4 regions of the Providencia sp. PROV200 genome follow, and region 4 is predicted to be linked to each of the others. Evidence: predicted binding sites of a transcription regulator. Region 4 holds the regulator's gene; each other region holds the start of a gene.
The links. The regulator PurR, encoded in region 4, represses purine synthesis genes. The targets are predictions, from matches to a motif close to CANGCAAACGTTTGCNTG.
Positions count from the first base shown of each region.

Region 1: the regulator PurR is predicted to act here: its motif matches at 1,869-1,886, upstream of glyA (serine hydroxymethyltransferase).
Region 2: the regulator PurR is predicted to act here: its motif matches at 7,213-7,230, upstream of purL (phosphoribosylformylglycinamidine synthase).
Region 3: the regulator PurR is predicted to act here: its motif matches at 5,409-5,426, upstream of purT (formate-dependent phosphoribosylglycinamide formyltransferase).

Region 1 is NZ_CP096307.1:2,700,696-2,709,042, forward strand. It holds gene M1E86_RS12350 (3-phenylpropionate MFS transporter) at 1-428, opposite strand, end outside; gene glyA (serine hydroxymethyltransferase) at 510-1,763, opposite strand; gene hmpA (NO-inducible flavohemoprotein) at 2,225-3,424, shown strand; gene glnB (nitrogen regulatory protein P-II) at 3,612-3,950, opposite strand; gene M1E86_RS12370 (NAD+ synthase) at 3,963-5,585, opposite strand; gene glrR (two-component system response regulator GlrR) at 5,674-7,014, opposite strand; gene qseG (two-component system QseEF-associated lipoprotein QseG) at 7,011-7,841, opposite strand; gene M1E86_RS12385 (sensor histidine kinase) at 7,841-8,347, opposite strand, start outside.
Region 2 is NZ_CP096307.1:2,726,218-2,734,564, forward strand. It holds gene M1E86_RS12450 (3-keto-L-gulonate-6-phosphate decarboxylase UlaD) at 1-265, shown strand, start outside; gene M1E86_RS12455 (calcium-binding protein) at 388-2,964, opposite strand; gene purL (phosphoribosylformylglycinamidine synthase) at 3,242-7,129, opposite strand; gene mltF (membrane-bound lytic murein transglycosylase MltF) at 7,398-8,347, shown strand, end outside.
Region 3 is NZ_CP096307.1:3,240,233-3,248,579, forward strand. It holds gene M1E86_RS14870 (fimbrial biogenesis chaperone) at 1-637, shown strand, start outside; gene M1E86_RS14875 (fimbrial biogenesis chaperone) at 634-1,383, shown strand; gene M1E86_RS14880 (fimbria/pilus outer membrane usher protein) at 1,442-4,000, shown strand; gene purT (formate-dependent phosphoribosylglycinamide formyltransferase) at 4,190-5,368, opposite strand; gene rarD (EamA family transporter RarD) at 5,492-6,418, opposite strand; gene M1E86_RS14895 (LacI family DNA-binding transcriptional regulator) at 6,570-7,565, opposite strand; gene M1E86_RS14900 (response regulator transcription factor) at 8,037-8,347, shown strand, end outside.
Region 4 is NZ_CP096307.1:1,821,190-1,829,536, reverse strand. It holds gene anmK (anhydro-N-acetylmuramic acid kinase) at 1-272, opposite strand, end outside; gene M1E86_RS08380 (glycine zipper 2TM domain-containing protein) at 805-1,272, shown strand; gene slyA (transcriptional regulator SlyA) at 1,728-2,162, opposite strand; gene M1E86_RS08370 (DUF1289 domain-containing protein) at 2,693-2,932, opposite strand; gene gloA (lactoylglutathione lyase) at 3,100-3,507, shown strand; gene rnt (ribonuclease T) at 3,635-4,279, shown strand; gene M1E86_RS08355 (Grx4 family monothiol glutaredoxin) at 4,380-4,727, opposite strand; gene sodB (superoxide dismutase [Fe]) at 5,208-5,786, shown strand; gene purR (HTH-type transcriptional repressor PurR) at 6,228-7,253, shown strand; gene punR (DNA-binding transcriptional activator PunR) at 7,263-8,168, opposite strand; gene punC (purine nucleoside transporter PunC) at 8,291-8,347, shown strand, end outside.

The DNA.
Region 1 (8,347 bases), 880 kb from region 4:
CCGATAATAAAAGCTATCGACCCCCAGACGCGGATCTTGCCATAGTCAAAGGTAAATTGTTTTTGCCATGTCCCTGCCAGTGAATCTCCCAGTGGAACCATTGGCGCAAAAAATAGGTTAAACCCAATCATTACAAATAGTAACCATGCCCAATGAGATCCCAGAGCGAAGCCAATAGAGAAAATGAGCGAAAGCCCTGCCAGTAAGCGTAAAGCCATGATCAACTTCGAGGGTTCTTTAACTAAAGGAGTAATAAACATCGCGCCAAGGAAACGAGCTGCGAGCCCTACCCCTAACAAAACACCTATCATTTCTGCATCAATTCCCTCACCTTGTAGCCAAACTGACCAAAATGGTAAGAAAATACTGTAGGCAAAAAAGTAGGTAAAATAATCAATAGCTAGCCAACGCGTTGATGGAATGACCATCACTCCTCCGTTTTTTCAATGCAAAAAACCCGCTCATACATACATGTAGAAGCGGGTTTAGGTAATTAATATTACGTTATGTTATGCGTAAACTGGGTGTTTTTTGCAAATTGCTAATACTTTTTGCTTCACGCTCTCAATGGTCGCTTCGTCATTGAGATTGTCTAGAATATCACACATCCAGCCAGCTAGCTCACCTGCTTCTGCTTCTTTGAAGCCACGACGCGTAATCGCAGGGGAACCAATACGTACACCAGACGTTACAAATGGGCTCTTAGGATCGTTCGGCACACTGTTTTTGTTAACAGTAATATTCGCACGGCCAAGCGCTGCATCTGCATCTTTACCGGTGATGTCTTTATCAACCAAATCAACTAAGAATAAGTGGTTTTCAGTTCCGCCAGATACCACTTTGTAGCCACGTTTTTGGAAAACATCGACCATTGCCTTCGCATTCTTAGCAACTTGTTGTTGATAAGCTTTAAACTCAGGTTCCATCGCTTCTTTCAGCGCAACCGCTTTACCTGCAATAACATGCATTAAAGGGCCACCTTGAGATCCAGGGAATACCGCTGAGTTGATTTTTTTATACAACTCTTCGTCACCACCTTTAGCTAAAATTAATCCACCACGTGGACCCGCTAAAGTTTTATGTGTTGTTGTCGTCACAACGTGTGCATGAGGAACGGGGTTTGGATAAACACCCGCAGCAATCAAACCTGCAACGTGAGCCATATCAACAAACAGGTAAGCACCAATACCGTCTGCGATTTCACGCATTTTTGCCCAATCAACCACACCTGAGTACGCAGAGAAACCACCGATAATCATTTTTGGTTTGTGTTTTTCCGCTTGCGCTTTGATATCGTCGTAGTCAATTTTACCGCTTTCATCAATACCATAAGGTACGATGTTATACAGTTTACCAGAGAAGTTAACTGGTGAACCGTGGGTTAAGTGGCCACCATGTGCAAGGTTCATCCCCAGAACGGTGTCGCCTGGTTGTAATAACGCCATGTAAACTGCGGCGTTAGCTTGTGAACCTGAGTGTGGTTGTACGTTTGCGTAGTCAGCACCAAATAGCGCTTTTGCACGGTCAATCGCTAATTGCTCGACCACATCAACATGCTCACAACCACCATAGTAGCGTTTACCTGGATAGCCTTCTGCATATTTATTGGTTAGCTGAGAACCTTGAGCCTCCATGACTCGTGGACTGGTATAGTTTTCAGAAGCAATTAATTCAATATGTTCTTCTTGACGTTGTACTTCTTGCTCCATTGCTTCCCATAATTTTGGATCGTAGTCAGCAATATTCATTTCACGCTTTAACATTCGCTTCTCCTGCCTCAGCAATTCAATAGGTTGAAAATCGATTCATCGCAATGACACACAGTGTAAACTCTTTTTCACTCTTGAGATAGCCCTAAAGAAAAAATATACGCAAACGATTGCATTAATTTTTTTCACTTCATTTGCTTCTGAAGGCTTCATTATAAAATAGCCCAAATTTTAATTTTTGACGGACAAACCTCCAGATTTGTAATCCCCTTCTCATTATGTGCCTAAATTCACCCTATTTTCCCGGTTTGAGTCTTTACATAAACCCTTAAATATTATAAGTTGTATTTAAAATACATCTTTATAAATCGCCTTCATGGATCTCAAAAAATAGAGGTTAACTGAGATGAAATAATATTATCTCTCTGATGTACAAAGAGATATTTTTGATATTACAAAAATAGCTCTTTACCTTAACGATAACGAGAACATGAAAATAATTCAGGAGCACCTGTATGCTAGATAGCCAAACCATCGCCATTGTTAAATCCACCATTCCTGCCATTGCTGAAACAGGGCCAAAACTGACCGCGCATTTTTATGATCGGATGTTTAAACAGCATCCTGAGTTAAAAGATATTTTTAACATGACTCACCAAATGAATGGGGACCAACGTGAAGCCCTTTTCAATGCTATCTGCGCATATGCTGTGCATATTGAAACACCTGAAGCGCTTATTTCAGCTGTCGAAAAAATCGCACAAAAACATGTCAGTTTGAATATAAAACCTGAGCACTACCCAATTGTCGGGGAAAACTTGCTTGCAGCCATTGATGAACTCCTTAATCCCGGCCAAGAAGTTCTTGATGCATGGGGAAAAGCTTACGGTGTTTTAGCTGATATTTTTATTGGTAGAGAGGCTGCAATTTACCAAGAAAATGCAAATAAAGATGGGGGTTGGGAAGGCTTACGTGAATTTAAATTAGCGCAAAAACAACCACAAAGTGATGTGATCACAAGTTTTGAATTTGTGCCTGTCGACGGGCAACCTGTCGCGGATTACCGACCAGGCCAATATATCACGATTTATGTCAACAACCCGGGATTTGAAAACCAAGAAATCCGCCAATACTCACTGACTACTGCCCCTAATGGTCGTAGCTACCGTATCGCGGTAAAACGTGAAGACCAAGGCACCGTTTCTAATTTCTTACATCAACAGTTAAATGAAGGTGACAGCGTGCATCTCGCACCTCCATGTGGGGATTTCTTTATCGATGTTGATAATACAACACCTGTTACGCTAATTTCCGCCGGGGTTGGCTTAACCCCAATGTTAAGTATGTTAAATCATCTAACAGAACAAGCTCACAGCGCACAAGTAAATTGGTTCCATGCCGCTGAGAATGGTGCAGTTCATGCCTTCAGACACGAAATTCAACAACTACTAGCAAAACAGAAAATTAGCCAATCTGCGATTTGGTTTAATCAACCAAGAGAGGATGATCGCCTCGGGTTTGATTACCAATATGAAGGTTTAATGAATTTAGAATTGGTACGTGAATGGATTGAGCAACCGAATATGCAGTTTTATTTCTGTGGCCCTGTTGGTTTTATGCAGCACATAGGTAAGCAGTTAATTACGATGGGTGTCGATGCCGATGCGATTCACTATGAATGTTTTGGCCCACACAAAGTATTGCCCCTCAACTAATCGATAAAAAATGCGCTTCTATTTAGAAGCGCATTCTATGAAGCATATTAACTGAAGAAAATTGGTTAACTAGTTAAATGTTCGTAGTTTTCTAATTTAGCGGTAACGGGCTCGCATAATAAATACACAATTCTAATCCCATTCCTGTGTATTTTCCGTTACCGCATTTTCATACAAACTTAATTTATTAAATTGCTTCTTCGTCTTGCTCACCGGTTCGAATACGGATCACTCGAGCGACATCATAAACAAAGATCTTCCCATCACCAATTTTGCCAGTTTGTGCAGTTTGCATAATGGTTTCAACGCAGTTTTCAACGATGTCATCAGGAACAACAATTTCAATTTTTACCTTAGGTAAAAAGTCGACCATATACTCTGCACCGCGGTAAAGTTCAGTATGCCCTTTTTGACGTCCAAAACCTTTTACTTCGGTTACAGTCATTCCTGTAATACCGACTTCAGCCAACGCTTCACGAACATCATCAAGTTTGAATGGCTTTATAATTGCATCAATTTTTTTCATAAGTAATTCCTGTTATGACCAGTTTTTACGGCCAAAACCTGAGGTGATCGGATAGCGGCGATCTTTGCCAAAATTACGCATCGTAATACGTGGCCCAACCGGTGCCTGACGACGTTTGTATTCATTAATATCAACAAGACGCACAACTTTGCGTACTACGTCTTTATCAAAACCAAGCTTGATTAGGTCATTCACTGACAAGTCCTTTTCCACATAACCTTCTAACAAGGCGTCTAGCACATCATAAGGCGGCAGGCTGTCTTGATCTAGCTGACCCGGAGCGAGTTCGGCTGACGGAGGCCTATCAATCACACGTTGTGGAATTGCGGGAGAGAGTGTATTACGGTATTTAGCTAGCTCAAAGACAAGGGTTTTAGGCACATCTTTTAGCACATCAAACCCACCGGCCATATCACCATACAGCGTTGAGTAACCGACCGCTGATTCACTTTTATTACTGGTTGTCAGTACCAAACGACGACGTTTATTCGACATCGCCATTAAAATAACGGCTCGGCACCGTGCTTGTAAGTTTTCTTCGGTTGTATCTACCGCAGTTCCTTCAAACATAGGCGTTAACTGTGCCATAAATGCATCAAACATCGGCTCGATAGATACTATATCAAACTCAACACCAAGCAAGTCAGCTTGTTCTTTGGCGTCGTGAATGCTTATTTCAGAAGTATAACGGAATGGCATCATCACGGCTTGCACATGCTCTTTGCCTATTGCATCAACGGCAATCGCTACTGTCAGCCCTGAGTCAATCCCCCCCGATAAGCCTAAAATAGCCCCATTAAAACCATTTTTATTGATGTAGTCGCGAGTTGACATGACTAAGGCTTGGTATACCTGTGCGACAGGGTCATTTTCAATAAATACACTACCTTCGCTCACCAGTGCAAGTTCATCAAATTGCACTGTAATAACCTGCTCTTTAAATTCTTCCAATTTAAAGGTTTGTTTGCCTTTGTTTGCAATGATTTTTGAGCCACCATCAAACACCAATTCATCTTGCCCACCCACTTGGTTAAGATACACAATTGGCATATGAGTGCGTTTACAATGTTCGACTAATAAATCGGTTCGAATATGTTCTTTATTAATGTCATAAGGGGATGCATTGATTGTCAATAATATTTCAGCACCAGCCCCTTTAGCTGCATCTACCGGCTCGTCATACCAAATGTCTTCACAAATCAATAAGCCAAGCTGATAGCCTTTAAATTCAACGACACAGGTTTTTTCATCTGCGGTAAAATAACGAGGTTCATCAAACACACCATAATTGGGTAGCTCTTGTTTAAAATAACGTGCGTGCAGTTTACCTTGGTAGAAAAATGATAATGCATTATAGATATCATCCCCTTCATACCATGGGTGGCCAACGATAATCGCTGTCTCAGAGCTTGCTTTTTGTAAACGTTCTAGCTGTGCGACGCAACGATCTTCAAAATCGCCACGAAAAATCAAATCTTCTGGTGGGTAGCCTGTCAAAGACAGCTCTGAAAACATGACAATATCTGTGTTTGGTGCTTGTTCACTCACAACTTGCAACATGCGTTCGCAGTTGCCTTCGATGTCACCGACTAACCAATTAAGTTGTGCTAGTGAAATATTAAGCTTACGGCTCATAAGGTGTTTTTTCTCCCGGAGCGTGAATATGAATTGCCTTATTCCACATAATGTAATCGATAACAACCATGTGGTAAATAATTCTTATTTATTCTTTGAAATCATTGGCTTCTAAATCATGGCGACCAAGTAATTTATAAAACTCTGTACGGTTTCGTCCTGCCATTCGAGCCGCTTGGGTGACATTTCCTTTTGTCATTTGTAATAACTTACGTAAATAATTCAGTTCAAATTGATTACGTGCTTCAACGAATGTCGGCAAAGCGGTATTTTCACCTTGCAGGGCTTGGCTAACCAACGCTTCACTGATCACCGGCGATGTTGTGAGTGCCACACATTGCTCAATCACGTTAACTAACTGGCGCACATTACCCGGCCAGCTCGCTGTGATTAAACACTTCATCGCATCGCTGGAAAAACTGCGTACAAAGGGTTTATGGCGTGATGCTGACTCGCGTAATAAATGATTAGCTAATAATGGTATATCTTCTGAACGCTCATTTAACGCAGGAATACGTAAATTAACTACATTTAAGCGATAGTAGAGGTCTTCACGAAACTCATTTTTTTCCATCGCTTTAGGAAGATTACGGTGAGTCGCAGACAAAATACGCACATCAATGTCTAAATCACGGTTACTACCTAATGGACGAACTTTGCGCTCTTGCAATACCCGCAGTAATTTAACCTGCAATGGCATTGGCATATCACCAATTTCATCTAAAAATAACGTACCACCACTAGCTGCAAAAAATAACCCTTCGCGATTACTGACTGCACCGGTAAAAGCCCCTTTCGCATGGCCAAATAATTCAGACTCTAATAGTTGTTCAGGTAATGCACCACAGTTAATAGCAATAAACGGCTTACGAGCCCTAGGACTAGCCTTATGAATCGCTTGAGCCAAAACCTCTTTACCTGTACCACTTTGCCCATTAATAAGCACGCTAACATCAGATTGTGCTACCATATGTGCTTGTTCTAACAGCCTTATCATCAAGGGGCTACGCGTGACAATCCCCGAGCTCCACTCTTCATCGCTAATGGGTGTCGAAGAGAGCGCGAGTGCTTCATCAATGGCTTTATATAATGCATCTTTATCGACAGGTTTAGTTAAAAAACTAAATACGCCTCGCTGCGTTGCTGCTACTGCATCAGGGATAGAGCCATGTGCCGTTAATATAATGACAGGCATATTTGGATGCGCTTTTTGTATCTCATCGAAAAGCGCCATACCATCCATTTCGTCCATCCGTAAATCGCTGATCACTAAATCTAATTTTTCTTTTTGTAAGATTTTTAGTGCTTCGGGACCACTTTCTGCTGTAGTGACTTTAAAACCTTCACTACTCAAGCGCATGCCTAACAGTTTAAGAAGGCTAGGGTCATCGTCAACTAACAATAAATTTGCTGACTTACGATTCGTCATTTTTGTTCATTCTCCGATGAATTTTGCTCTACTGGAGAAGATACGCTGCTATCAGGCTTTGGCGCTTCTGAGGAAATAGGTTTATCTCCTTCCACCCCATTTTCCACCTCTTTTTCGGTTTCGTTCGTGCTTTTTTTGCGAGAAGAAAGCTGACGTTCAATATCCGTTAAATTTTCAAGCTTACGGGAGGTCGTATTCAGCTCGAAAGCCAATTTAGCATTATCTTCCTTTAAACGGTCGAGTTTGCTATCCATTTCTTGCTGTAAGCGTTTATAACGAGCCCCAGCGTCTGACAAGTTGATAATTTGTACTTGTTGCTCACGCCACAGTTGTAATAATGGCCGCACCGCGGTTGGAAAACTCAAGCTATACGTGTTTATGCTATCAAGCATTTTACGACGCTCAGCAATGGATGGATCAGCAGAGTTCAACAAAATATTCTGTTGAAATGCACTTGACCAGTTTGTAACCTCTATTTTACCTGCATCCGCACGCGCTTGGCTGGTTTCAGTACGGTCTGCACAGTCCATCATGCGCAACCAAAATAGTGCATTTTCCCGTGCAGTTGGCTGGTCATTATTCCAAATCGTTTCACATGATGTATAACGGTAGTCTGTCACTTTAACTTCCGGCACAACAGCTTGAGCCAGTGTATCGAGAGGTGACTGACCATTTTTTGTTACACATCCACCTAAAATTAAGGAGAATAAAACGACACTAAAATTAAGCCCTTTACGTCTCATCACATAAGGTACTCTTTTATTATGTTTACTTAACGATGCCTTACGGTAAAGTACCGCCCAAACACCTGTAGACCGATTTACCATTATTCATTCTCTGCGGTTAGAGGCAGTTCAATTCTAAAACAGACATCTGCTGATTTATTGGGAACAAGAGATAGTTCTCCACCCATTTGTTTAATACAATCTTGCGCAATACTCAGCCCTAGGCCACTTCCTTTAACAGCACCTTTTCTTTGTAATGAACCTTGATAGAAGGGTTCAAAAATCATACTTTGCTCAGATTCAGGAATTGGCGTTCCCGTATTCGCAACTTCAATCAGAAGTTTATTGCCAGTTTGGCGACTAGAGATCCAAATATTACCTGATTCGCCACCATAGTGCACCGCATTGGAATAGATATTATCAATAACTCGCCCAAGAAGTGAGGGTTCAGCTAAACAGCTATCTACTTTTAAACGGACGTCTGTTTTGATGTTCTTAGCCCGTGCGGGTAAGTTATGTGCTTTGACGATATCTTCAATGAGCTTTTGTAAATCAACAATCTGTGCTTCTGGTGGGTCATCGACGAGCTTACGATTATAATCAAGTAA
Region 2 (8,347 bases), 910 kb from region 4:
TGGGATTTCACAAGCGATTTATCACCGTTCTCGCGATGCCGAACTTGCTGGTATTGGCTGGGCAAATGAAGATATCGAAAAAATGCGTAAACTGTCTGATTTAGGGTTAGCGCTCTCAATTACTGGCGGAATAGTCCCTGAAGACCTTCATCTATTTAGCGGTATCAAAGCGAAAGCCTTTATTGCAGGCCGTGCATTAGTCGGTGAGAAAGGCAAAAAAACGGCAGAAGCACTAAGAGAGCAGATTGACCGTTTTTGGAATTAATAAGCTTTAATTAAGTCACTATACTCACCCTAACCTAATAACATCAATAGGTTAGGGTTTCGTCTTGTCTTCGTTCTATCAGGTTAAAACGAGTCGATCATGCACTTAATATTCTTTTATACTTATCTTTTTGATAAAAAATTATTGACAAGTTGAGTCGGTTGCCAATGACTCTTTATTTTTTCAACATCATCAATTCCACCACTCATATATTCATCTTGCAACCGCATTTCTGCTAAAGTATTCACTAAATACTCAAGTTTTTGCGCTGTTGTGTACTTTCGGGCTCCTGGTAATACATTATGATGAATAATGACTGGCTCTTGACTATTTTTGTGTTGGATAAGTGTGAGCTTATAACCGGACTCAGAGCTATAAATATAGTGAACTGTTTCAGTTTGGTTATCAGGTTCTATTATTTCCGGTATTCTATTAAAGCTAATTAAGTGTATCCTATCTTTATCATTGTAGTGACGAATAACACTCGACCCGCTGAACTCCCCATTAACAATAAATATATTTTCCCCTTCTTGGTCACTCAACAGCCCACTATGGCCATTAGCGATAAGTACATCATTTCCAGCACCACCGTATAAATCAATATTGCCTTCCTCTGCATACAAGACATTATGGCCAGCTTTACTGTGCGTCATAGATAAACTTCCTGTGCCCATATTGGCTTTAAATACTCGTCCATGTTGGCTTTCATCTATAATTTTTTGTTGATGACCTGTGAATTGCATAACTAACTGAGAAGGTTTTGAATCCTTTTTAATATGGACCTCCGGTAAAGATAAATCCATTATTGCGTGCTTCGAGTTTTCGAAAAAGCCTTTAAAAGCAAACATCGGCTGCCATGGTAATAATGGCGATTCTCTTTGCCAATATTGCTTATGCTCCGCCAGATACCTGACCATGTGGCTCATACTTTCTTTGACATCATTTGGAATATTATCAGGGAGCCTATGATAATGGTGAATATGATTTTTATTTATTTCATCTGAAGATATTTTTTTTATTTTCACCTCGCGTAGTTTTGAAACTGACGTAAAAACTTGATACCGTACACCACTTTCTTCTATTTCTTTATATGTCTCATTAAAATGCATTAAATGAATATTATTAATCCCATTGTTATCATTAATAACTGTTATCCCACGGCCTTTAGAACCATCCACAATATAGTGGTCATTACCATCATTGCCATTTAAGGTATCATTGCCTAAGTCTGATAATAATAAATCCCCTTGTATACTACCCTCGACAAAATCATTCCCAGCACCACCATATAAAACATTCATTCCTTCATGAGCAGTGATTTTATCGTTACCATTTCCACCATTAGCAATCACACCCAAATAACTATAGTTATAGATTATATCATCGCCATCTAATGCATCAATAATCGCATTTTGATAAGTCTCTCCTCTTCTATGGTAAAGTTCATCAGATTGTTGAGTCAATAAATCGGGTCTTTTTTCAGTAACTATTTCATGCCCTTCTTTCTTTAGATTTATCTTAAATAGATTATCATTCGCATCCTTTACATATATATGTTGGAATTCTGTATTTTCATAGCCTATAAATTTGATATTCAATTTTTTATCATTAAACATATTGGAAAAATATATTGACTGACCACCTGTACGTAACTGTTTTCCATATTCATCAAATAATTTTATAAAAATACTATTATCGCGCCCATCTCTTCCTTTCATATTACTAAGGTCGATGGTCAATTCCGATTGTTCAAGCCCCCCCGGTTTTAATTGATAAATATCATCCCCTTTTGTTGCTATAATATAGCTATTTCTATTTACCATAGTTAAGTTATCATCACGATGACTACCTGTGTACGTTAAGTTTTTAATATTCCCATTAGGATTAAAATAACCCCATATTGGAGATGAATACCCCTGATTATTAATAATCATATTTTTCATTTCTTGATTGATTATGACTTTATCATTCTCAGTTCGCCTTTTAAGGTGATCTTTATCTTGAAAATAGCTAATCTCATAAATCTTATCAAAATTCGTCTTATTTCCATGATTCATTGGCGTAGGTATTAAGCTGAAACCATCATGTGTATATAGTTGATAATGATGTTTTAATACTTTTCCATCTGGTGAGTTCTGATAAACATTTTTTAATGTTAAATTCAACTCTAAAACATCTGTGGTTTTATAAGGCGATTTTGTTTTAATTGTTAATACAAGGTCATTATCCACTACCCTTACATTAACGATCTCCTTTAGCGTATAACCTAAGTGAACGTCACTCTGGCTTTTTGTTGTTTCAACAATTCTTGCATTTAATTTAGTTATTTTTTTGTTTTTAATATTCGTCCATTGATAACGGCGCAGATAATAACTATCATCGCCATCTCCACCTCGCGCAACCCCCGACCGAAAAATAAGATGATCGTTTCCATCATATCCATTCATCGAGGCTTTCATCTCACCTGCATCTAATACATTATTTTCTTTATTCCCTTTTATAAATAAATTTGATTTTATACTCCCTGAAAAAACAACATTTTTAGTCTTCGCCAATTTAATTTCATGCCCTTTCACTTTACTTAAATGAAGATCATTTTTCATTAAATTAATATATATTGATTTTTTATCAATGTAATTTGAAGCATCAATTTCATTTTCGAAAGACATTCCCATCTTTAATTTATTTATAGCATCCATATTAACTCGCTTAAAATTGCCATGAATATAAATCACTAAGCCATTCACTGTCTTAGCACTATTTAACACTCAATAATTTAACATTTAATTTATTTTTTAATTAAAAAGTTAATCTGATATATCAAAAAATTCATTCACAAAATAAATTAAAAATTAATTAATATTTAAATAATAAAAAAGCACCCTATCATTTTGGCTTTATACCTCATGATAGGGTGCTTGTATTCAAATTAGCGTAAAGACTAATTTGCTTAGAGACTAATTGCTTAAATGCGAATTAGCCTAATTGCTTACGTGCATTACGGAAAATGCGCATCCACGGGCTGTCTTCTCCCCAATTTTCAGGGTGCCATGAATTGCTCACAGTACGGAAAACACGCTCAGGGTGCGGCATCATGATCGTTGCTCGGCCATCTGTTGAGGTCACCGACGTAATACCATTAACTGAGCCATTCGGATTCGCTGGGTATTGCTCGGTCACTTGGCCATAGTTATTTACGAAGCGCATTGCCACCAGCCCATTATCTTCTAGTTGCTGTAAATGCGCGGCTGCACGTGCTTCCACTTGACCTTCACCATGAGAAACCGCTATTGGCATACGAGAGCCCGCCATGTCTTGCAGTAACAGCGATGGGCTTTTTGCTATTTCAACTAAGCTAAAACGCGCTTCAAAACGTTCAGAACGGTTACGCACAAAACGCGGCCAGAACTCAGCACCTGGGATAAGCGAATGCAAGTTCGACATCATCTGGCAGCCATTACATACTCCCAATGATAAAGTGTCTGCACGGTTAAAGAACGCAGCAAATTCATCACGGACTTTATTATTGAACAGAATAGATTTTGCCCAACCCTCGCCTGCACCTAATACGTCCCCATAAGAGAAACCGCCACAAGCCACTAATGTTTGGAATTGCTCCAAAGACAAGTTACCCGCAAGTAAATCACTCATATGCACATCAACCGCATCGAAACCAGCACGGTCGAAAGCGGCAGCCATTTCCACATGGGAGTTCACGCCTTGTTCACGTAAAACAGCCACTTTAGGACGCACGCCTGACAAAATAAACGGCGCTGCAATGTCTTCTTCAATGTCATAAGTCAGTTTCACATTCAAGCCAGGGTCTTGATTATCCTGCTTCATCGCATGTTCTTCGTCTGCACACACTTCGTTATCGCGCAAGCGCTGCATTTGCCAAGTGGTTTCAGCCCACCATTGACGTAATAAGCTACGAGACTCACGATACACAACCGTGTCACGGCTATTGATGATCACGACATCATCCTGTATTGCAGCACCTAAATAATGAACACAGCCTGCAAGCCCTGCTTGCTCAAAGCATTCTGCCACATACGCTCTATCCGCTTCATGAATTTGAATGACCGCACCTAACTCTTCGTTAAATAATGCCGCTAAGGTATCTTCATCGAATGAACTGATATCGACATTTATACCGCAGTGACCCGCAAAAGCCATTTCCACTAACGTGACGAATAAGCCACCATCTGAGCGGTCATGGTAGGCTAATAATTTTTGCTCTGATAATAACTTCTGAATGGTATTAAAGAAGCCAAGCAATACTTCTGGATTGCGTACATCCGGGGCTTTATTACCTAATTGACGATATACCTGTGCTAGCGCAGAACCGCCTAATGCGTTATTACCTTGCCCAAGGTCAATCAATAACAAGGCGTTATCATTAATTGTTTTTAATTCAGGTGTCACGGTTAAGCGAACATCTTCAACACGCCCAAATGCGCTGATCACCAAGGAAAGTGGCGATGTCATTTCACGCTCTTCACCATCCTGCTGCCAACGCGTTTTCATTGACATAGAGTCTTTACCAACAGGGATGGTTAACCCTAACGCAGGGCAAAGCTCTTCCCCTACCGCTTTAACCGCTTCATATAAACCGGCATCTTCCCCTGGGTGCCCGGCTGCTGCCATCCAGTTTGCAGAAAGTTTTACACGTTTAAGATCTTGCACATAAGAGCATGCTAAGTTAGTTAAGGCTTCACCTACCGCCATACGCGCCGACGCGGCGAAATCCACTAAAGCCACTGGCGTTCTTTCACCAATTGACATGGACTCCCCGTAGTAGCTATCTAAACTCGCAGCCGTGACCGCACAATCAGCGACAGGGATCTGCCATGGGCCAACCATCTGATCACGGGCAACCATACCTGTAACGGTGCGATCCCCAATGGTAATTAAGAATGTTTTTTCAGCTACAGCGGGTAAATGCAGAACACGTTTTACCGCTTCATTTAAATTAATCGCCGTTCTGTCTAATGAATCTGGCTCTGCCTTTAATGTTTTCACATCACGCAACATTTTGGGTGTTTTGCCTAATAAAACATCCAGTGGCATATCAATCGGCTGGTTTGCAAAATGTTCATCATTCAGCGTTAAATGACGCTCTTCAGTGGCCTCCCCAATGACGGCGAACGGTGCCCGTTCACGTTCACAAATCGCAGTAAATACAGGAAGTTGCTCAGGTGAAACCGCCATGACATAACGTTCTTGTGACTCATTACACCAAACTTCTAGCGGGCTCATACCTGGCTCATCATTCAGGATCTTACGTAATTCAAAACGCCCACCACGGCCACCATCATTCACCAGCTCAGGCATGGCATTCGATAAACCACCCGCACCTACGTCATGGATAAATAAGATAGGGTTATCGTCGCCAAGCTGCCAGCAACGGTCGATCACTTCTTGGCAACGGCGTTCCATTTCAGCGTTATCACGCTGTACTGAAGCAAAATCGAGGTCCGCATCGGATTGGCCTGATGCCATGGATGAAGCGGCTCCACCACCTAACCCAATATTCATTGAAGGGCCACCCAGTACAATGAGCTTAGCACCGACCGTAATTTCACCTTTTTGTACGTGGTCTGCACGGATATTCCCTATGCCGCCTGCCAACATAATGGGTTTATGATAACCACGTAACTCTTCACCATTGTGGCTATTGACCTTTTCTTCATAAGTACGGAAATAGCCTAATAACGCAGGACGGCCAAACTCATTGTTAAATGCCGCCCCCCCTAATGGCCCTTCCATCATAATATCCAAAGCGGTCACAATGCGCTCTGGCTTACCAAAATCTTCTTCCCAAGGCTGTTCAAAACCAGGAATACGTAGGTTAGAAACCGAAAAACCGACTAAGCCCGCTTTTGGCTTCGCGCCGCGACCTGTTGCGCCTTCATCACGGATTTCACCACCAGAGCCTGTTGCTGCTCCTGGCCAAGGCGAAATCGCTGTTGGGTGGTTATGGGTTTCCACTTTCATTAAGATATGAGCATCTTCTTGGTGGTAGCGGTAAGTGCGCCCTTCGGGCTCAGGGAAGAAACGACCAACAGGCGAGCCTTCCATCACGGCTGCGTTATCTTTATATGCCGATAAAACGTGGTCAGGTGTTTTTTCAAACGTATTTTTAATCATTTTAAACAGCGACTTAGGCTGTTCTTCACCATCAATCACCCAATCCGCATTAAAGATTTTGTGGCGACAATGTTCTGAATTTGCTTGAGCAAACATGTATAGTTCAACATCCGTTGGGTTACGCTCTAACCCAATAAAGGCATCTAGCAGGTAATCAATTTCGTCATCAGCTAACGCTAGACCCATTTCCCTGTTTGCTGTATCCAATGCAAGACGGCCCCCCGTAATCACATCAATGGATTTCATTGGTGCCGGCTGCTGCTGCACAAATAATGCACTCGCTTGTTCAAAAGAAGAGAAAATGCTTTCCATCATGCGATCGTGCAAAGCCGCGATCACTTCATGCCACTGTTCTTGGGTCAGTTCACCACCTTGAACATAGTAAGCAACCCCACGCTCGATACGCTTTACTTGGCTAAGGCCACAGTTATGGGCAATATCCGTTGCTTTTGAAGACCATGGAGAGATAGTACCCGGACGAGGGGTGACTAAAATAAGCTTACCGAATGGGTCGTGCTCTGCCAGAGAAGGACCATACTTTAACAAACTGCTTAGTTTGCCTTGCTCGCTATCACTCAACGGCGCTGATAATTCAGCAAAGTGCATATATTCAGCATAGATATCCGTGACAGGAAGCTGTTTTTCTGCAAACAGCGCCAAAAGGCGGGTAATACGAAATGCTGATAGAGCAGGTGAACCACGCAAAATTTCCATCGTCTTAATTTCTCTCTTTTAAACGCCAGCCCTGAACATGAAAGCAGGGAAACCGGAACACATTATAGAGCAATGTTCATCAATACGAAACCGTTTGCGTGATTAAAAAGGAAGCGATTAGTTAAATATTATTCTGTGCTAAATACGATAATATAGGTTGCACCGTTCCTAAATGTTGAGCAAAATAGCCGACTACTGGAATTATAACCATATTTAGCCATACTCTTTATTGATGTATAGCACCAGTCAATGCACGAGAAACTATTATTTGAATAACTTAAAAGTTAACTATTTAATTGTCGTGGTTATCGCGCTACTGGCTACTATGGTCATCGGTTTTAACGTCCGTTGGCCCAATACGCAAAATTCACAAATTAATAAAATTATTTCTCAAGGTGAATTACGTATTAGTGCCGTTAGCTCACCACTTATCTATATTGATGAGCAAAAACAGCTGCGTGGGTTTGACTACGAGCTGGCTCAAGGCTTTGCCTCATACCTAGGTGTTAAGCTTAAAATAACCATCCGCCCAACATTCGAGCAAATATTCGATGACCTTGAAAATGGTGATGCTGATATCGCAGTCGCGGGCTTGTTATATAACAAAGATCGTTTAGCCAAAACGAAAACCGGTCCTAGTTACCTCAATGTCACTCAACAACTTGTTTATCGCAAAGGAACCAATCGCCCTAAAAATTTCAATGAAATTAACGGCAAATTATTGGTTACTGCTGGCACCGCTCATGCAAGCACACTAAAGGCGCTGGCCAAAGAATACCCAAACCTAAAGTGGGAGGAAACCTCAAAATACAATACCAATCAAATCCTTGAAATGGTTGCTGATGGCGAGGTTGACTACACATTAGAAGACTCTATCGCAGTTGCATTACAGCAACGTATTCACCCTCAAATTGCTGTTGCTTTTGATTTATTGGATGAACACGCTATCACTTGGTACATGCGTCGTAGCAAAGAAAACAGTTTAGACGCTGCATTACTTGATTTCTTTAATCTCAGCCATGAGACCGAATTACTCGCACGTCTTAATGAAAAATATTTTAGTCATGTAGAGTCTTTCGATTATTTCGACACAATGGCATTTATAAAAGCAATTGATAACAAACTTCCCGAATATCAACCGCTGTTTGAAAAGTACGCTCAGGTAATTGACTGGAAATTGTTAGCGGCTATCGCATGGCAAGAGTCCCATTGGGACCC
Region 3 (8,347 bases), 1.4 Mb from region 4:
TCGAGTCATATTTACTCAAGATGATAAAAGCCAAAGCATCACAGCATACAATAGCGGTGGAAAAAAATACTTATTACAAAGTTTAATTTTCTCAACGTTAGAAAGTGAAAATACACCGAGCGAAAATTTTACGATTATACCGCCGATTGTAAAACTTAAAGAAAACTCAAATACTGCACTAAAAATCATTCCTAAATCATTAGCTTCTCTCCCTAATGATCAAGAGTCCTTGTTTTATGTAATGACCAATTTCATTCCTGAGTCTAAACAAAAAAATAATGATGACAATGATAAGGTAAATACACGATTTAATTTATCAACCAAAATAGTGATAAAAATGTTTTACCGTCCGAATGGAATTGAAGGGCACGTTAATGACTACATTAATAAATTAACAGCGACTCAATCAGGAAATAAAATTATTATCAAAAATCCATCTCCTTATTATTTCACTTTAGTTAACATAAAAATGGATAAAGTGTCTTACGAAAGTGACAGAGCACCAATGGTCGCACCATTTTCTTCCATTGAATTGCCTGCAAATAATAAAGTTTCTCAAATAGAATGGGATATTATTAATGACTATGGCGGAGAAACTAAAGTTGAACCAATTGCATTAAAAGGTACACAAAAATGATAAAAAATAGTCTTCGCGCCCTCTGGTTTTTTATTTTTATTTTTCCACTTGTTGCAGTGGCAAATGGTCAGGCTGGATTTGATTTCGTATTAAAACGTTATGTTTATAACGAAAGTGATTCTGGTGGTATCAATATCGATATGACTAATGGAAATGCGGAAAGTTACTTAATGGAGGCTTGGATTTCCAATGTCGATGAAGAAACTTTGCTTCCTAAAATTGATAACACAAATGAGCGAGTACCATTTATTATTTTGCCTCCACTAAAAAAAATGGACGCAAATACACAAAACTCTTGGAATATTCGTCGAATTAGTAATCAAGTCAATGGCGTAACTCTCCCTAACGATCGGGAAAGTTTATTTTGGATTGGTATAAGAGCAATCCCGAGTGAAGAAAAAAACAAAAAAGAAAATAGCATTAATTTGAATATTGTCCCTAATTTCTACTTTAAACTATTGTACCGACCTAAAGAAATTGAAGAGTTAAAAACAAGTCAATTAGCAAAAGAAGTTAAACTTTCTCGCAAAGGAAATACTTTAACAATAGAGAATCCCACACCATTTTATTTAACATTCGATTATTTAAAAGTCGCTGGTAATATGATTAAAAATGGAGAAAGAGAAATAACTCTAGTGCCTTTTTCTACTCAGGAAATTACCTTAAAAAGTTCAAATCTAGGAAAAATCGAATGGCGTTTTACCGATGAGTATTTACTGGAATTACGTAACGAATCTATTGAGTGAACTTGAAAAATATAACATTCGGCAACAATAAATAACAAAAGGTGATGCAGTGAAAGGGATGAAATTAAACATAATTGCATTAGAGGTTTTTCTTTGCTGCTATGCAATGGCGCCCTCTTTCTCGCCTGCCGAATCATATTTTGACCCAGGCTTATTAATGCATGGGAGCGGGATTGATGTTTCTCAGCTCGATTTAAATGACTTTGCCAATAGCAATACTCTAACGCCGGGTAAATACGATGTCATGGTGAATGTCAATTTGATCCCTTCTGGGGAATTCAATATTGCCTTTGATAAACAGCCCGATGGCCAAATTATCCCTGTATTTACCGTGGGTGAGCTGAAAAAACTGGGGGTGAATACCTCTGCATTACCTAAATTAAGAGATCTTGGCGAAGAGGTTAAGATTGCAAAACTGTCGGACTATATTGCCGATGCGACTATCACGTTTGATGCTCAAACATTAACCGTGAATTTATCCGTGCCACAAATTGCGATGGTGCCTAATTTCGCAGGCTATATTCCCCCTGAATTGCGTGATGACGGTGTGACTGCGTTAGTCATGGACTATGTCTTGAACTACAGTAATAACCGTCAGTTAGCTCAACATAACCAAAAATCCAGTACCAATGATTCCCTATTTGCTAACTTAAATGCAGGGATCAACGTGGGGGCATGGCGCCTGAGAACCAGCTACCTGTACAACTACAGTAAAAGCAGTGGGGACTCAAGCAACAGTGATTCCAACTTCACCAACACGTATGTTTATCGCACCATTAATGCGATTAAATCTACCTTTCGCGCTGGTGAGATTTCAACAGGGGGCAATATCTTTGACTCCATTCCCATGAAAGGGGCAACGCTGAAATCTAACCCACAACTCGACCCTAGCAGCATGCAAGGGTTTGCTCCTGTGGTTGAAGGTTTTGCTAACACCAATGCCACCGTCACCGTGCGCCAAAACGGTAGCGTGGTTTACCAAACCTTCGTCGCACCAGGCCGTTTTATTATTCGTGATATCCCAGCCAGCGGGTTGGCGGGGGACATGGAAGTGACCGTGGAAGAAGAAGATGGCAAACAAACTGTCTTCACCCAAGCCTACTCTTCACTGCCGATGATGGAGCGCCAAGGTTCGTACAACTACGAGGTTTCTGCAGGACGCTACAATGGTGGAATAACGGTGGACTCTGAGCGTAAAACCTTTGCACTCGGTTCATTTAGTGTTGGTCTGCCTCATAATATCACCACCTATGGTGGGTTACTGGTCTCTAACGGCTATAACTCAGTGGTGGGCGGTATTGGCTTGTCTCTGGGCGTGCTTGGGGCGCTGTCCACGGACATTACGCATTCCGATGCCAAATTCTCAGGGAAAAACCTAAAAGGGCAGTCTTACCGTATTCGTTATTCGAAAAGCTTGCTTTCTACGGGAACCTCCTTTGACTTGACGGCGCTGCGTTATACCACCGAGAACTTCTATTCTTTCTCGGATTACAACAACGCGGGTTATGAGTTGAAAGATGGCTTGGCGCCTTGGACGGGCTCACGTCAACGTTACAGTTTCCAGACATCCATCAGCCAATCCTTTGATTCGTATGGCTCCTTATCACTGAGAGCCTCGAAAAATACCTATTGGGGAGGGCAGAGCTCTAATACCTCCGTTGGATTGTCCTATAACAACAACTTCCGAGGTGTTTCTTATAGCTTGGCCTACATGGTTGACCGCGTGAAAAGCTACAACAACAGCTGGCCAGAAAACCGGGTGGTGTCGTTCGATGTGTCGGTACCGTTGAGCCTGTTAACCAACAGTGAAATGGCGCAAACCATGAGTGCCCGTTACGGAATAAGCGTAGATAACCACGGTGATACACGCCACCAAGCAGGTTTAACTGGCAGTGCGATGAGTAACCGCTTCAGCTACGGCTTGTATCAAAACTATGACAGCCGAAATAGCAACTACGGAGGCAGTGTTAACGGGACATATTCCGGTAATAACGCCACGTTATCTGCGGGTTACAGCTACTCCGATACGAATCGCGCTATGAATGGAACACTCAGTGGCGGGTTAGTTGCGCATTCTGATGGCGTGACATTAGCCCCGAACGTTGGGGACACCATTGCTATCATTACCGCGGATGGCGCAAAAGGTGCCGCATTAACCATGGGCGCACAATTTGACCGCTTTGGTAATGCCGTGATCCCTCAGTTAGCCAGCAACACGGCTAACCAAATCGCGGTTAACGTTAATACATTACCGGATGATACGACATTTAAAGATACGTCCATGATGGTGTACCCAACAGAAGGTGCGGTGATTAAACGTCACTTCAGGACCAAAGTGGGTTATCAAGCGATGATTAACTTGTCGAATACGGGAAAAATGCCTCCGTTTGGCGCAATAGCCACATTAATTGCAGAAGACAGTGACGATAGCGATATCAACACCGGTATTGTCGGCTCAAATGGGCAGCTATACATGAGTGGATTACCGGATTCAGGGCGTATTCGCATTCAATGGGGAGGCAAAGCAGGCCAATGTACAGTGAATTATTCGGCATTAGAAAAAATAGCCGTCACTGCGGACTCTCCAGTGAGAACATTAAATACACAGTGCCAATAATAAGCATTACGGGATGATTCGGTCCCGTTTAATAAATGAAAACATGTTAAGTGGTCACTTTAAAATAATCGAAGCAAGCAGCTATTACGACAGTATTGATGGGGCATTTTAAGTAGAGTAAATCATCGTTATTATCTTAATAGACAAGCGCTCACTCAATTAAAGTGAATGAGCAAAACCTTATCAAAATCAACCAGAAACGCACACTGTATTAGCGGTTTTTTTAGCCATATCTAATGCACTTTCAATAGAATCAGCAATCGCCAAAGCAACACCTAGTCGGCGAGTTCCTGCTATTTCCGGTTTACCAAATAACCGTAATTGAGTATCTGACCCTAATGCTGTACCTATATTGGAAAAAACGACATTTTGACTATGTAAATTGGGTAAAATAACAACTGAAGCGCTCGGCCCATATTGGCGAATTATACCTATTGGGAAACCAAGAAATGCACGAACATGTAAGGCAAATTCAGATAAACTCTGTGAAATAAGAGTCACCATCCCCGTATCATGTGGGCGAGGTGAAACTTCATTAAAAATGATATCGTCACCACACACGAATAATTCAACACCAAATATTCCATATCCCCCCAAAGAGGTAACAATTTTCTCAGCAACGTCCTGCGCTTTTTTCAATGCAACCTCACTCATGTACTGTGGCTGCCAAGACTCACGATAATCTCCTTTTTCTTGTCGATGCCCCACTGGTGCACAAAAGTGAATACCATCTACCGCATTGACCGTTAACAATGTGATTTCAAAGTCAAAATTGACCATTTTTTCAACAATAACACGTCCCTGCCCTGCTCGCCCACCTTGTTGTGAGTAATCCCAAGCCTGATCTAATTCATCTTGAGAACGGATCACACTTTGCCCCTTACCTGATGAACTCATTACGGGCTTAACAATACAAGGAAAACCAATTTTCGTTGCCGCGGTGACAAAATCAGGTTTACTATCCACAAATTGGTATTCTGATGTTGGTAGCTTCAGCTCTTCTGCGGCTAATCGGCGGATCCCCTCTCTATCCATAGTCAGAACAATGGCTTTCGCAGACGGGACCACTTTTTGCCCTTGCTGTTCAAGTTCCATTAATACCTGTGTCTCAATCGCTTCAATTTCAGGTACAATAATATCGGGTTTTTCAATTGAAATGACTTGCTTCAGCGCTTCGCCATCAAGCATGTTTATCGTATAACTACGGTGCGCAATATGCATTGCAGGTGCATTATCATAGCGATCAACTGCAATAACTTCGATGCCCAACCGTTGACACTCAATCGCCACTTCCTTGCCTAACTCCCCAGCACCTAACAACATCACTTTTGTTGCTGATTTACACAGTGCAGTACCTAATTGATTCATAATTGATGCCCCTACCGACAAAAAGTTAATGCCAATTATATACGCAATCGTTTGCTTTTACTATCAAGGATAAAAGGCCACAAAACAACAAACTCATAAGTACTTGATAATAATATCAATAAATTAATCTAGTGGTGTTTTATCACGCCCTGTAATAAAGGGTTCTTTATGTGAAAATTTAATATATTGTTTGCGTAAAATAGCGAACACACAAAACATTAAACCAATCCAGATAAGTGAAAAACTGATGCCTTTAACCCAATCAAATAGCTCATTAAATAAAAATACGGCTAATAAAAATTGAATTGTTGGTTCTATATATTGTGCCAATCCGATCACCGTTAATGATGTTCTTTTAATTGCAGCTGTAAAAAAGAGCAACGGAATTATCGTAACAGGAGCGGCCAACATATAAAGAATTTTGATTTGCCAATCGCCTTGTGCTACTTCACTTAAACCATTAGATACTAACCACCACGTGATCGCTATTGCGATAGGAAGTAGCCAAAGTGCCTCTAGAAATAAAGACGTAATCACATCAAATCGAATAAATTTACGAATTAACCCATATATCGCAAATGCACTCCCCATAACTAACGCTAAAATAGGTAACTCGCCATACTGCCAAATTTGGTAACCAACCCCCGCACAAATAAAAATAACAGCCATTTTTTCTGCGAGAACAAGCCGTTCGCGAAGAAACAAAACCCCCAGTAAAATAGAAAATAATGGATTAATAAAATACCCAAGGCTAGCGGCTAACACCTGCCCATGAGTTAATGCGTAGGTAAATGTTGTCCAAGATATCGCCATCACCGACGAACTAAATAAACAGAGGATTATCGACCGTTTATCAGACCATACCTGGCGCCACAAAGATTTGTTTTTAATAATTAAGCGAACAAAAAAAAGTATCGGTACAGACCAGATAAGACGTTGTGCAAGCAGCTCTAAAGGTTCAGCACCGGGAAGTAAACGATAAAATAATGGTGTTATTCCCCATAAGATATAGGAAAAAATAGCAAGAGCTACTCCCGAACGAAGCAACATAATTTATCCACAATACGATCTGATTAAATAATATTAGCTTCGTATCATACGCCAAAATGCAGAAAATAAAACTTCTTAGAAACAACGATTTATTGGTAACTCAAAAAATCAATTGAATAGCAGTTTATTAGGTTTAATTTTCTCAACAAAATTAAAAAGAATCACGTTCTAATAAATCGCAAGCAACATATTCAACACAATTTTGCTGCCGTTCCTCTATGATATGCAAAGCGGCTTGTTGGCCTAACTGATAGTGCGGCAACACAACTGTACTTAATGGTGGATAAAACAGTTCTCCAACACCTATCATATTATCATAGCCAAGTACTGCAATATCTTTAGGGATACGCAAACCATGACTAAGCAGTACTTGATAAGCTAAAAAAGCAATACGATCATTTCCACAAATAATGACATCAAAATCTGGTTTTTTATTATCAAAATGACTATTAATTAAAGCTATCACATCTAAATAGTGTTCATCACCTAACTCTAAATGGTATTGCTGAAGCGATGATAGCGGCAAATTAGCCTTTGTCCATGCAGACTCCACGGCTTCACGGCGCATTTTTCCAGCTAGAGTCTCTTGTGGAATATAAAGACAGAGAGGATTCCGATACCCTTTCTCTATTAAACGATTTACTGCATTAAATTGACCATTAAAATCATCTGGCACATAAGCTGGAAATTGCCCTTTTTTATCTATGCAATTAGCTAACACCAAACGATTATTATGTAATGCTTCAGGAATAGTCACTTCTCGAAGCCCCATTGTTGTATAAATAATACCATCTGGTCGCTGAGATAATAGTTGTCGGACAGCTCTTTCACTGTCTTCACTGGATGTAATATTAACAACAAAGCTACTCCAGCCAAATTGCCTCGCGGTTTGCTCTATGGATAGAATGATTTCCACAGAAAATGGGGTTGTTGCTGTATCCAGGGCCAAAACGCCAACTGTTGAAACCCGAGAACTTTTTCCTCTAATCTTTCGTGCAGAAAAATCAGGAATATAATTGAGTGACTCAATAGCTTGTTGGACCTGTTTCAAGGTTTCAGGTCTTAATAACTCAGGGTTATTAATTGCCCGTGATACTGTCATTAATGAAACATTTGCAAGTCGCGCTACGTCTTTTAAAGAAGCCATTAAGGATATCCACTCATCAAAACTGGGTGAAAATAAATTCTAACATGTTAGATATAAAAAGTACTTAATCTTCGTCAATTCACAAGTTAAGTACAACCACCTAAGAAAATAGCATAAAGTGCACATCTAAGACTTTTTATGACTAATGTTTTAAGATACTATTGATTAGCTTTAACAGTATTTCTGTCTATCACATTATGCTAAAAAACACATTTAATAAGTAAATTCACCTAAAATGTTACACATCATTAATCGAATATTACTCAATGACACAAACTTTAACTATTGTTTCTATTTTTATATTAAATTTAACTAGATGATGTTTTTAATATAAATTAATGTCGGTAATACATTATAAAAAAAACAACGATCAGTAGAAAATATTATTGTGAAATTTAAATTTCACTTTATTTATCTACGTATTTTATCAGATTGATATGAATATCAAATCAGTTTAACAGGAGTATGGTGATGAATAACACCATTCATGTAATTGTAGAAAGTGATAATGTCTTTAAGAATAAACTGAAATTAATGATGGAATCTTTTGGCTTTACCTTTAGATTTTATAATAATGAAGAAGTGTTTGTGAGTAATTATACTTACCCTAATGAAGATAATGTAAAAGAATGCATTTTATTATTCTTAAACAATGATGAAAATCGTATTAGGCGATTAACCAATATAAAGAATTCATTTGGTATTGTTCCCTTCATTGTGCTTGCCGAAGAGCCTTCAGTCAGTTTGTGTCGAGAGAGTTTCAAAGCTGGGAGTTTTGACTT
Region 4 (8,347 bases):
TCCTCGGCAGTTAGTCCTGTTTGAATCAGAAGTTGGTTTATCGCATCTGCATATAAAGAACCTAGCTCTCTATCAATTTTACCAATCTCTGATAGCGTTGTTGCCTGCCCTTGGCATATATCTAAAATTCGTTTTTTTAACTCGATGGGAAATGCAACACTCAAACTGGATTGCTCTGCGACAAATTTGTCACTGATTGCGGCAAGAACGACATCAACACCATCTAGGCTAGTTCCTGACATAACTCCTATGTAACGACCTGATTTCATCATTATTCTTGTTCCTTCAGAGTGCACATTAACTTTACAATATTCAGCTACAAAAGATTGTGCTTTGATGACAAATTTTGTCAACAATTCGATGCAATTTCTCGGCGCGCTTCGCAGGAATAATAAATAAGTGCTTTAAAACTAAAAATTGCTAGACAAGCCAAATAAAAAAGTCGTTTTGTAATATCTGAAATTTTCATTTTCAATATTATGGTACATAATATATCGATCAGCTCAGCATTACTGTTCCGCGCTTCAGTTAAAGTTTAAAACATTATCCTGTTTGGCAACTTGTGCGAAATGATGCTCATAAGCTGACTACCCTATGTGAATATTTAACAAAGAGTGCCTTATTGAATGAAATAATCACGAATTTGAGATATTTTACCTAGTGTTTACGCTCTATTTAAATCAGAATCGGTAATCTAACCATCGCTTTTAATACCATTATTTTGATACTTTGTTGTGTTTATGGTGAAAACAAATATACGATGCTATGTTAGTGCCACAGACAGCAAATCTCATAGGAGTTCTTATGCTTAAGAAAGTTTTTGTAGGTGTTGTAGCAGTTGCAGCCTTATCAGGCTGTGTCAATACCAGTACGCTTTCTGGTGATACTATTTCTGCCAAGGATGCGAAACAGGTACAGACTGTGACTTATGGTACTGTTCTGAATGCTCGCCCTGTGACTATTCAAGCTGGTGAAGACGGTAACGTAATTGGCGCAATTGGTGGAGCTGTACTTGGTGGGTTATTAGGTAACACCATCGGTGGTGGTACAGGTAACACATTAGCAACAGCTGCAGGTGCTATTGCTGGTGGTTTAGCTGGTCAGGAAGCTCAAGGCGCATTAAATAGAAGCCAAGGTGTTCAATTAGAGATCCGCCTCGATAGCGGTAAAAACATTGTTGTTGTTCAAAAACAAGACCCTAGCACCTTCCGTAATGGCCAACGTGTTATGATTGCAAATAGCGGAAATACAGTGACTGTGTCTCCTCGGTAATCTTACGATACTAAATTAGGTATACTCACCGACATTAGCCAGTGAGTATGCCTTAAAAATAATATTGCTGAATAATATAGTTACTTTATGTTATATAATTATATTTTATATTCATCATGTATCGCTTTTAGGTAATACAGTTTCTTGCTTACAAATAACCCCCTTGCTTTCGTGCCTAAAAGCTACTTCCCCCCCCCTTTTTTATAAATTTTTTATTATTAATTAATACGCACTAATAAATTATCCAGCTAACAATTAGAAAACCGTAGGTAAATATAATTAACAGCTTTAATTATATTTAAAGGCAATGAATTATAAAAAGTCATAACTGGGTGTAATTATTATTCCCATTGCCTATTTCTATTTCACCATCATACAAATCACATAGGCCGATTACTTAATTGTTAGTTTAATGATTAGCACACTATTTATTAGTTAGGTATATTATTTTCACATCATGAATCATTTTGTAATCTTAAAATGTTTTTTTCAAGCTTCATAAGTAACTGTGATAATTGATAAAGTTCATCTTTACTAATATTATTCAATATCTCTATACGCGTATTGTTTATGACTTGATCTACCGTTTTAATAAAGGGTTCAGATTCTTCCGTTAACTTTATCCTTTTAGCTCTCCTATCATTTGTACAAGTATGCCTAGAAATAAGTTTTTTTTCCTCTAATTGGTCTAGAGTCCTTACTAATGAAGGCTGTTCAATACCAATCGCTTTCGCTAACTGTATTTGAGATTGTTCAGGCGGTAGTTGACTTATATTATGTAATGTCACCCAATGTGTTTGTGTTAGTTTAAGAGGCTTCAAACGATAGTCGATTAATGCTCTCCACATGCGAACAACACGTGATAACTCTGTCCCAATTTGTGATTCCAATTTACCCTCCTTTATATAATTATAATGTCAAAAAAATATACCATCTTCATATTATTTTTGGATTATATATTAATTTCCCTTTATATTTACAACTTTTTATTTATATATTAGCCATTAAATACCTATATCTAGTTACAATAGCTGATTTATTATGCGATATAACTCTAATTAATATGTCGTTGATTCCTACATTTTTTCAACCTGAGTTTAACGAGATAATCTATCAATTATCTTATTAATAAGAATAGCCGCACTCTCCTTTTTGATCTATCTATTTTAGCTCTTATAGCAGTCGTGAATAACAATAAAAAAAACAATGCTTCATAAGCCTTTAAAAAACAAACAAATATAGTTAATCTTAAAATCATGTTAATTACAGTCATTTTAATTTAACCTATACTAATTTTTAATAAATAAAATTTCATTGAAATATAAACTAAGAAATAAATAGCATGCTAATAATTTATTGAGGATTAATTTATATTGAAAATAAAACATTTGATTTTTTATCATTATTTTCAAACAGAAAACTAGAAAAGTTGTTGTTGTGTATCGATGGTATTTTCTTGAGCTATTTTTTTATTTAATATTCTTAAATGGCGTTGACGACATAAACGAAGTACATTTCGTTTTTCACTATCCGAAAACTTTAACCAATTAAAGCGCTCATCACGAGTGCGATAGCAACCTCGACAATAGCCTTGTTCATTACTTTGACATATACCACGGCAAGGGCTGGGGATCTCAAAAAATTCAAGTTGTTCAGCCATAACTTTCCCCTTAAAAAGAAAAAATCACCATAAATGTATGATATACTCCTAGAAATGAGTATTACCATTATTTGTTCAAAAAACAAACTGTAATCATTGTATTTATTAATTTAAGCACGTTATATTAATAGATAAATCGATTCAGGCTGATTCCAAGAGGTTTAAAAATGCGCTTACTCCATACTATGTTACGTGTTACTGATATGCAGCGTTCTATTGACTTTTACACAAAAGTGTTAGGTATGCGCTTATTAAGAACCAGTGAAAATACAGAGTATAAATACTCTCTCGCATTTGTTGGTTACAGCGATGAAAGTGAAGGCGCTGTGATAGAGCTAACCTATAACTGGGGGGTTGACCAATATGATATGGGTAACGCATATGGTCATATCGCCTTAGGTGTCGATGATGTTGCAAAAACCTGCGATGCTATCCGCAGTGCAGGTGGTAACGTAACACGTGAAGCAGGCCCAGTTAAGGGCGGAACAACTATAATTGCATTTGTCGAAGACCCAGATGGCTATAAAATTGAGCTGATCGAAAACAAAAGCGCAAGTAAAGGCTTAGGCCATTAATTAGCTATATAATCTAAAAGTTTAGGTGCCTATTCTAACACCTAAACTTTTATCACCCTTTACCTGCAAATTTTTACTGGTTTTGGCATAATGTCATCCAACCAGAAAACTAAAACTGAAAGTCCTAATGTCTGAAAAAAACAATCCAAATGCCCTAGTGAACCGATTCAGGGGATACTATCCTGTCGTTATTGATGTTGAAACAGGTGGGTTTAATGCAAAAACTGACGGCCTGTTAGAAATTGCAGCCATCACCTTAAAAATGGATAAAGACGGCTGGCTCTCCATGGATGAAACATTACATTTTCATGTAGAACCTTTTGAAGGCGCAAATCTTGAGCCATCCGCTCTTGCCTTTACTGGAATTGATCCAACTAACCCTCTACGCGGTGCTGTTAGCGAATATGAGGCTCTTCATGCAATATTTAAAGTCATCCGCAAAGGCATGAAAAATACTGATTGTAATCGCGCAATTATTGTTGCTCATAACGCAAATTTTGATCACAGTTTTGTCATGAATGCCGCCGAACGAGCAGGTTTAAAACGTAACCCGTTCCATCCATTTGCAACCTTTGATACCGCGGCATTAAGTGGCTTAGCATTTGGTCAAACAATTTTAGCAAAAGCATGTGTTTCTGCAGGTATCCCATTTGATGGCAAACAAGCACACGGCGCCCTGTATGATACGAATCGCACCGCTCTGCTATTTTGCGAAATTGTTAATAAATGGAAAAAATTGGGTGGCTGGCCAATTATTGAAGATTCTCAATAACTTTTTATCAATAGCAATAATATAAAAAAACCGTATTTAGTAGAAAGTCATCAATGCTTTTACCAAATACGGTTTTTTAGTCTTTTATTTATTGTTTAAATCAGTCTGCGCTAGCTTCATCTGCTGAACGGTATTTATCAGCCGTTTCTTTAATTAGAGATTGCAGCTCACCACGCTGGAACATTTCCATGATAATATCGCAACCACCGACTAGCTCACCATCAACCCACAGTTGAGGGAAAGTTGGCCAATTTGCATATTTTGGCAGTTCCGCACGAATATCTGGGTTTTGCAAGATATCAACATAGGCAAAACGTTCACCACAAGAAGACAGAGCTTGTACTGCCTGAGCAGAAAAACCACAGCTCGGAAGTTTAGGAGAGCCTTTCATATATAATAAAATTGGGTTTTCTTTAATTTGGCGCTCAATTCTTTCAATAGTTGTCATTTTTAACTTCCTTAAAACAAAGATGCAGGTTTTGCAGTCAGCCGGTAACTGAGAGTCTACCTCAACTTAACAGAACACATTGACTGATATAATAAGAAACTGAATTGTTTCATACAATATGCCAGTTTTATAGGGGCATTACTATAACATTCCAAAAAACAAAAAGGCACCTTTTCTATCTTCTCTTTACCTAAGTCAAACAAGTAGCTATTTCTAGGTAAGAACTGAAATTTAATGTACTTAGGTTCCCCACCTACAATATCTATATGATTTTTATCTGTAATTTTTCTATTTATCTGTTAGCATCTTAGCCGCATCATTACCTTTACCTTTGTAAGGTTGATCGTGCTATTATTAATATATTAAGTATCATATCGCCAATAGGCGAAACTCTAATGATAAGCTGTGACATATTATTTTGCTCATTTTAAGAGCAAACACCCTGAGTATTTTGATATAAAAGCAATCAAGGAGTACGCAATGTCATTTGAACTACCCGCTTTACCGTATGCAAAAGATGCTTTAGAACCTTATATCTCTGCAGAAACCTTAGAATATCACTATGGTAAACACCACAACACTTATGTTGTTAACTTAAATAACCTCATCAAAGGTACTAACTTTGAAGGAAAATCTTTAGAAGAAATTATCAAAACTTCTGAAGCTGGGGTTTTTAACAACGCGGCACAAGTTTGGAACCACACTTTCTATTGGAATTGCTTAGCGCCAAACGCTGGTGGCGAGCCGACAGGCAAAGTTGCGGAAGCGATTAATAAAGCATTCGGTTCTTTTGCTGAATTTAAAGCTCAGTTTACTGATGCCGCAACCAAAAACTTCGGTGCTGGATGGACTTGGTTAGTAAAAAAAGCAGATGGTAGCCTTGCAATCGTCAATACATCGAATGCTGCGACCCCAATCTCTGGTGACGACAAACCTGTGTTAACCGTTGATATTTGGGAGCATGCATACTATATCGATTACCGCAACGCCCGCCCTAAATACTTAGAAAACTTCTGGGCACTGGTTAATTGGAAATTTGTGGAAGCAAACTTAGCATAGTCCTCTAGCAAGTATCGAAACAAAGACTAAATTGACAAGGGCGAGATGTACTCGCCCTTTTATTTCACCTACTCGAGGCTGGAATAAAATCAGAAAATATGTGCAGCAAGAAAAATAATCAGTGCTAATGAGCCCAATGCAGCAAGCAATCCATATTTAAAATCTGTATCCATGAGTTCCTCTCATTTTAATGTCATTGAATTAACAAATAACCACTCATTAATTAAGGTTATTAAGTATACATATCTAAAAAAGTAAAACTAGTGTCTATATCACATGTTATAACATCAATTATTTCTTTCGTTTTTGCGCTAGATCAGACAAAATCGACAACAAATCGCTAAGTTATTGCCAGCAAAGGATCAATGCATCAATATGCAGGTAATTTTTTAACAAGAATTATTATAGAGACCGGTTATTGGTCAGGAGTTTTCTTCCCCCATGGCAACGATTAAAGATGTGGCGAAGCGCGCTGGCGTATCCACCACAACCGTATCCCATGTTATTAATAAAACGCGCTTTGTGGCTGATGACACCAAGGCTGCGGTTTGGGCTGCAATTAAAGAGCTTAATTATTCGCCAAGTGCGGTTGCCCGTAGTTTAAAAGTTAATCATACAAAGTCGATTGGCTTACTCGCAACCTCAAGCGAAGCCCCTTATTTCGCAGAAGTAATTGAATCAGTTGAAAATAGTTGTTATGAAAAAGGTTACACACTTATACTTTGTAATTCTCATAATAATTTGGGAAAACAAAAAGCATATTTGCAAATGTTAGCGCAAAAGCGCGTTGATGGCCTACTTGTGATGTGTTCTGAATATCCAGATACGTTAATTAGTATGCTTGAAGACTATCGTAATATCCCAATGGTGGTGATGGATTGGGGAACCTCCCGAGGTGATTTTACAGACAGTATTATTGATAATTCATTCCATGGTGGGTATCTTGCAGGCCGCTATTTAATTGACCGTGGGCACCGTGATATTGGTGTGATCCCTGGCTCGCTTGAAAGAAACACCGGTATCGGCCGCTTAACAGGCTTCAAAAAAGCAATGGAAGAAGCAAAGATCACACTGAAAGACCAGTGGATAGTACAAGGTGATTTCGAACCTGAATCTGGCTATAAAGCAATGATGCAAATTTTAAGCCATAAACAACGTCCTACTGCGGTATTTTGTGGTGGCGATATCATGGCGATGGGAGCCATTTGTGCGGCTGATGAAATGGGGCTACGCGTTCCACAAGACATTTCAATTATTGGTTATGATAATGTGCGAAATGCGCGCTATTTCACACCAGCATTGACCACTATCCACCAACCCAAAGAGCGTTTAGGCCAAATGGCCTTCACCATGCTGCTCGACCGTATCATTAATAAGCGCGAAGATGCTCAAACAATTGAAGTTCACCCTCGCCTTGTAGAGCGTCGCTCTGTCGCTGACGGGCCATTTATCGATTATCGTCGATAAGACAAATCGTTAAGTTGAAAGCCACTCTGCGTTGAGCGTTTCATTATCACCAAGGTAATCCAATAACCAACGGAGCGCGGGTGATGTACTATTTTCCACCCAAGTTAAACAACAAGGACTGGGTGGAAATGGCTGTGCTAATGCTAGTTCAACTAATTGGCCTTTTTCACAAAGCGGAGCTGCTCGATGCTCCGGTACCATTCCAACACATAGCCCATTAACCAAACAAGCTAAACCATTTTCCCAGTAAGGCACGACAAGCCGACGTTGGTTATCAAGTGCCCAAGTATCACGTTTGGGAAGGTTACGAGAGGTATCTTCGAGACACAAACTCGGGTACTCTCTCATTTGGTCATCAGTCAGTTTCTCACCTATTTGGGCTAATGGGTGTTCTGGACTTGCGACACACATCCACGGCATAAAACCCATATCACGGAAGCTGTATCTTTCGCCTATCGGGGACGCTCGAGTCGCTCCAATCGCAACATCTACACGTCCGTCAGCAAGTGCATCCCACACTCCATTAAACACTTCAGGGTGAATAAAAAGTTCAATATCGGGAAAATGACGATAAAAATCAATAAGTAATTGTTCTGTCCTTTGGGGTTTAACAATACAATCAACAGCAATACTAAATTGCCCGCGCCAGCCATTTGCAACTTGCTGGCATTGATGTCTTGTATCTGTCATTTTTTTGATAACAGAACGACTTTCCTTAATAAATATCGCCCCTGCTTCTGTCAGAACAACATCGCGATGTCGGCGTTCAAATAGAGGAACAGCAAGCCATTCCTCAACTTGCTTGACGGTATAACTGATTGCAGAAGGTACACGGTGCAATTCATCAGCAGCACCACTAAAACTTCCAGTTCGAGCAACTGCATCAATCACTTCGAGTGCATGCGCAGACCACATAACCTCTCCTTTCAAAAATTTTGATGGCAAGATCCAAATATTACCGTTTCACAACCTAAAAAAATAGCCTATACAATGACATCATCATTAACAATTTTTTAAATATCAGATAAGTAATAATTATGTCGAATACTGTGAAAAAAAATTCTCCGGGTTTTATGGTTTACCTTGCAGGACTT